Agarilytica rhodophyticola: one gene and its partner. The main gene of each other region encodes a partner of the protein of the gene in region 2 in a complex. Links are inferred from orthologs where the notes say so. Each region holds a gene or a part of one and is shown on either strand. Other genes may lie near its edges.

The links.
Region 1: the proteins of BVC89_RS10845 (region 2) and accD are in contact, whole or in part, in a solved structure (PDB 8UXZ), measured with the Escherichia coli proteins. The link is inferred for Agarilytica rhodophyticola from one-to-one orthologs.

The regions. Positions count from the first base shown.
Region 1 is NZ_CP020038.1:2,683,705-2,686,832, reverse strand. The notes cover bases 1-2,794. They hold accD (acetyl-CoA carboxylase, carboxyltransferase subunit beta), read right to left. Parts: upstream 1,940-2,794; coding sequence 1,061-1,939; downstream 1-1,060. Other genes in these bases: trpB (tryptophan synthase subunit beta), read right to left, coding at 2,792-2,794; trpA (tryptophan synthase subunit alpha), read right to left, coding at 1,968-2,780; BVC89_RS11370 (bifunctional folylpolyglutamate synthase/dihydrofolate synthase), read right to left, coding at 1-1,050. Outside these bases: more of trpB, read right to left, coding at 2,795-3,128.
Region 2 is NZ_CP020038.1:2,575,676-2,578,792, forward strand. The notes cover bases 40-2,822. They hold BVC89_RS10845 (acetyl-CoA carboxylase carboxyltransferase subunit alpha), read left to right. Parts: upstream 40-844; coding sequence 845-1,801; downstream 1,802-2,822. Other genes in these bases: hrpA (ATP-dependent RNA helicase HrpA), read left to right, coding at 1,873-2,822. Also shown: more of hrpA, read left to right, coding at 2,823-3,117. UniProt on the Escherichia coli protein: Component of the acetyl coenzyme A carboxylase (ACC) complex. First, biotin carboxylase catalyzes the carboxylation of biotin on its carrier protein (BCCP) and then the CO(2) group is transferred by the carboxyltransferase to acetyl-CoA to form malonyl-CoA.

The DNA of each region.
Region 1 (3,128 bases), 110 kb from region 2 along the record:
CATTGGACACAGTGGGCTCAAGGTTTGGGCAATATTCTTATCTGCCATCATGCCAACAACAGCAATTGAGGGCCTTTGGTTAACACGCGTAAGATTATCAACTAACAAACGAGCAGCTGCCGGGTTGTGTGCCACATCCATCACAAGCTGACAAGATTTAAAGGTGATGGTTTCAAAACGGCCGAATAAGCTAAGTTGCGATAAACTTTGTGTAAGCCCTTCTTCATCCGGTAAAACATTTAAGAGGCATAACACCTGCAGCGCAGCGGCAACACTATTAACAGGCAACGAGGGTCGTTGCACGCAAATACTTTGCACTTTATGCATTGAATTAGTGAAGGTAAACCTTACGTCTTGGCCATTATTTTCATCCATAGCTGAAAATGCATGGTTGATATTAGCGGGCTTAACCTCCATCGAGGTAAAAATTGCTTCCATATTTTCAGTAGGCTTGGGCTCTGCACACACACAAGCAACGTGTGACCTTAATATACCAAGTTTTTCTACTGCAATTTTCTCCCTGGTATCTCCCAACCATGCTTCATGATCTAAGTCTATTGAAGTGATGACAGCCACATCAGGGTCAATGATGTTAACCGCATCAAGTCGTCCTCCTAAACCTATTTCTAACAGCCAATAATCAAGTTCATTATGAGCAAAAATATAAAGGGCAGCTAAGGTACCAAATTCAAAGTAGGTCAGACTTATCTCAGCTCTTGCTTGATCAATCAACGTAAAAGTATCGCATAAGGTTTGGTCATCGATTTCACATCGATCAAGTCGGATACGTTCGTTATAGCGAGTAATATGAGGCGAAGTATAGCTGCCAACACGATTGTGATTATCCGTTAGGATTTTTTCTAACGTAGCAATACAGGAGCCCTTGCCATTGGTTCCTGCAACAGTAATGACTTTGGCCCGGGTTTTACTGATACCCAACCTCTGAGCTACCTGCCGAATACGCGACAAGCCAAGGTCGATTTCACTTGGATGGAGAGTCTCCATCCAAGTGAGCCAATCAGTGAGCGTAGAAAATCGAGCTTGCGACAAGATAATGCCGTTAGGTAATTTCTAAAATGGGTTGCTGTTGATGTGTTAATTTAGCAACGATCGAGGCCAGACGATCACGCATTTGAGTGCGAGGTATAATTAAATCGATAGCACCATGCTCAAGCAAAAACTCACTTCGCTGGAAGCCCTTTGGAAGCTTTTGACGAATTGTCTGCTCGATAATGTTAGGGCCTGCAAAACCGGCTCTCGCGCCAGGCTCAGCAGCATTGATATCCCCCAACAGAGCTAGACTTGCTGAAACGCCACCGTAGACAGGGTCTGTCATGACGGAAATAAAAGGAATACCTTCTTGCTTCAAACGCTCAATAACAGCGCTGGTCTTAGCCATCTGCATTAAAGATATAAGCGCCTCCTGCATTCTGGCACCGCCAGTGGCAGAAAAACAAATATAAGGACTGCGTTCTTCTAAGGCCAATTGCGCAGCACGGGTAAAACGCTCGCCTACAACATAGCCCATAGACCCGCCATGAAAAGCAAACTCAAATGCACTGGCCACTACAGGCATCCCCTTTAAGGTACCTTTCATGGCAACCAAAGCGTCTTTTTCGCCGGTTGTTTTTTGTGCAGAAGAAAGTCTATCTTTATATTTTTTAACGTCTTTAAACTTAAGCCGATCCACTGGAACAACATCGCTTGCCAGCTCTTCTCGTCCTTCTTTATCAAGGAAAATATCGAGCCTACGACGAGCGCTAACACGCATATGATGATCACATTTGGGACATACATCCAAGTTTTTTTCTAATTCGGGACGGTATAACATCGCCCCACACTTTGGGCATTTTTTCCATACACCCTCGGGAACCTTGCTAGCACCGCGCGCATTTTCTGAACGCACGACTTTGGGAACAATTTTATCTAACCAGCTCATTGACTAACTTCTTAATATGTTAATTTTTTTAGTTTTGCTCATCGAGAGCACTTCTCATAGGTTCGATGATATTCTTCAGATCCTGGCAAATCTCTTGCGTATTACGATCGGCATCTTTCCCCATGGCATCCACCAAAACGCTGCCGACTATAACACCATCAGCCACATTGGCAATTGCCGATGCGGTATCGGCATCTTTAATGCCGAAACCAGCGAGCACGGGTAAGTCCGTATACTTTTTAATTTCCTGCAAGCGTTTCTCGACAGCATCGACGTCGATATGACCAGCACCTGTAACCCCTTTAAGCGATACATAGTACACAAATCCGCCGGCTAATGACACGACATCTTTAATTCGTTCTTCTGTTGTTGTCGGCGCCAGCAAGAAAATATTTTCCAGCGAATTTTGTACTAAATACTTGTTTAGCTCAGCAGATTCTTCGGCGGGCAGATCCACCGTCAACATGCCATCCACACCTACTTCAGCGGCAAGTTTTGCACACTCTTCATAGCCCATGCGCTCAAGTGGATTAGCATAGCCCATAATCACAATGGGAGTATGCTGGTTACGGGTACGAAATTCTTTCACCAAAGCGAAAGTATCACGCAGGCTGGTATTATGCGCTAGCGCACGTTCATGGCCACGTTGAATGGTTGGACCTTCTGCCATAGGATCAGAAAAGGGAATCCCCAATTCAATAATATCTGCACCTGCCTCTACCAGTGCATGCATGGCAGGCAAACTTACTTCTGGACGAGGGTCACCGTTGACAATATAAGTGACCAAGGCTTTACGATTTTGCGATTTTAACTCAGATAAACGCTGGCTTATTCTATTCACGATGTTTTCTCTTAAACCTCTATTCCATCCAGTTGTGCAACAGTAAGAATATCTTTATCTCCGCGACCAGAGAGATTAACAATAATGCTTTGATCTTTGCTCATAGTAGGCGCAAGTTTATGGGCGTAGGCAATCGCATGGCTTGATTCAAGGGCAGGCATGATACCCTCTACACGGGTAAGTGTTCTAAAGCCAGCCATAGCTTCATCATCGTTAATGGCAACATACTCAACTCGGCCAATATCTTTTAACCAAGAGTGTTCAGGGCCGACACCCGGGTAATCGAGACCTGCCGATACAGAGTGGGTTTCAATAATTTGGCCGTTCTCATCCTCCATTAGGTAGGTG
Region 2 (3,117 bases):
CTTTCGCTTGTTAAAGCCTGTGTAACAGGCATGCATAACAGATTCGATGTTGTTGCTAATAACCTTTAGCTGCTTCGTCCACCGGTTATGCCTGACGACTATAGAGCACTGGAACCACCTGATCCCATCCCGAACTCAGACGTGAAACGGTGCATCGCCGATGGTAGTGTGGGGCTTCCCCATGTGAGAGTAGGTCATCGTCAGGCTTCTATTATGAAAAGGGCTAACTTTATAGTTAGCCCTTTTTTTATGTCTTGTTATCTTATCGGCATATTAAAATTCATCGTTCTTCTCCGGCCAACTCTTCAGTAATTATCTTAGTTAGTGTCTTCGAGATGGCGGCGTTAATGTTATTGCTTACGATATTATTCCTATTCGGCAATGAACTAGGAGTTCATTCTTTATAAAGAACACAACAGCCTCTAGCAGAACTTGAATTAATGTCAGGAAAAAACTTATATCTCTAACATTTAATTTGTGTCGGCTGTTACATACATATAAAAACAAGATATGTTTTATTTGATTTAGTTGCTGCATCGTTACTATTAAAAGATAATAGGCGAAATATAGCAGGGCAGGCGTAAATGTTGCCATTTTAGGCTTATAGAACATTTATAAGAAACAGAGAAAGTACTTGGCTTCTAGATTGTTCAAGAATAGCTTTTAACTTGTATCAAGCTTACTAAGAGTTATTTTCTGGTAGTAAATCTGAAAGAATGTCGCTTCTAGCTACAAAATACTAATGATAAACTCGCAGGGTTGTTGTACCACAACAGAAAGCATTCAGATGATTCAGTCATCCTATGCAATAGCCGGCGAAATTAAAAAAGGGTAGTAATCCGATATGAATTTAAACTATCTCGATTTCGAGCAACCCATTGCGGAGCTTGAGGGCAAGATTGAAGAGTTACAACTAGTTGGCAGCGATAACGATCTGAACATAAACGAAGAAATAAATCGTTTACGAGAAGAAAGTCAAAAACTTACAGATAGGATTTATTCAAACCTAACACCATGGCAAGTGGTGCAAGTTGCAAGGCATCCTCACAGGCCATATACATCTGATTACATCCCTCGACTATTTGATGACTGGGATGAGCTACATGGGGATAGACACTTTGGCGACGATAAAGCTATTGTTGCTGGTATTGGTCGCATAAGTGGCCGTTCAGTCATGGTGATTGGTGAAGAAAAAGGTCGAAGTGTTAAAGACAAAGTCTATCGCAATTTCGGTATGCCTAAGCCAGAGGGCTACCGCAAAGCTTTGAGATTAATGGAAATGGCCGAGCGTTTTAAGCTTCCAGTTCTAACTTTTATAGACACTCCAGGAGCGTATCCTGGTATCGATAGTGAAGAACGAGGTATTAGTGAATCGATAGCGCAAAATTTAGCGGTTATGTCGCGTCTTAGGACACCCATTATTTGCACGGTTATTGGGGAAGGCTCTTCTGGTGGAGCACTTGCCATCGGTGTGGGTGACCAACTAAATATGCTTCAGTATGCCACTTATTTTGTAATCTCGCCGGAAGGTTGCGCCAATATCATCTGGAAAACGGTTGAAAAAGCACCATTAGCTGCTGAAGCAATGGGCGTTACATCAACTGTTTTAACTGAGCTCGGTATCATTGATGAAACAATTAATGAGCCGGCCGGTGGCGCTCATAGGGATATCGATGAGATGGCGGCAATTTTAAAAGAGCGCCTTGTTGATCAACTTGATCGTGTAACATCAGTGGATATTGATGAGCTATTGGCCAAACGCTATGATCGCCTTATGAGCTACGGTAACAACTTCTCGTAACCTATTATTTATTCCACAACTAATAAAAAGGCCTTTAGGGCCTTTTTTTATCTTTGAATATATTGAAAACTATGGAAAAGACTCTCGAAACATTTGTTCCTTATCTCTCGCAATTAGGTGTTAGAGATGCGCATAAAATGTCGAGAACACTTAATAGCCTAATTAAACGACGTGACGAAAATTTACCTTACGATAAAAAGCTCGCACACTTTGAAGATGAATTGGCAAGAGCGTTGGATAAGGCTTCTGCTCGTTTATTGAAAATACCACCAATAAGCTTTCCCGACCAGTTACCTGTAAGCCAAAAAAAAGACGAAATTGCAGAGGCTATTTCGTCTCATCAAGTTGTAATTTTAGCAGGTGAAACAGGTTCAGGTAAAACCACACAGCTACCGAAAATATGTTTATCTATTGGGCGCGGTGTTAAGGGACGAATCGGCCATACACAGCCACGTCGGATCGCCGCACGCACAGTAGCTAGTCGAATTGCAGAAGAGTTGGAGACAAATCTTGGCGAAGCAGTGGGGTATCAGGTGCGCTTTACCGATCACACCAATGAAGATACTTTTATCAAGTTGATGACGGATGGTATTTTACTCGCCGAAATTCAGAATGATCCTCTGCTTTTAAATTATGACACTTTAATAATTGATGAAGCTCATGAGCGCAGTTTAAATATCGATTTCCTCTTGGGATATTTAAAACGTTTACTCAAAAAGCGCCCTGATCTAAAACTTATCGTGACATCTGCCACCATTGATGTAGAACGTTTTTCTATTCATTTTGACAAGGCTCCCATTATAGAAGTTTCTGGGAGGACTTTTCCTGTACAAACAATCTATCGCCCCTGGCAGGATCAGCATGACGATATTAACGAAGGAATTGTTGCCAGTATTCAGGAAATATTAACGACACAAACATCTGGAGATATTCTCGTTTTTCTTAGTGGTGAAAGAGAAATACGTGAAGCTTCTTACGCCATAAAAAAAGCTAACTTCCCTCACCTTAATATATTACCGTTGTATGCCCGTCTAAGTTTGGCAGAGCAAAATAAAGTTTTTCATACATCTAAAGGACGAAGAGTCGTGCTTGCTACCAATGTGGCAGAAACTTCTATCACAGTACCTGGTATTAAGTACGTTATCGATCCAGGATATGCCCGCGTTAGTCGTTATAGCGTAAGAACAAAAGTTCAACGCTTACCCATCGAAGCTATTTCTCAAGCCAGTGCTAATCAGCGACAGGGGCGCTGTGGCCGCGTAAGTAATGGTGTCTGTTATCGGCTTTATTCAGAAGAGGACTTTAATAGTCGGCCT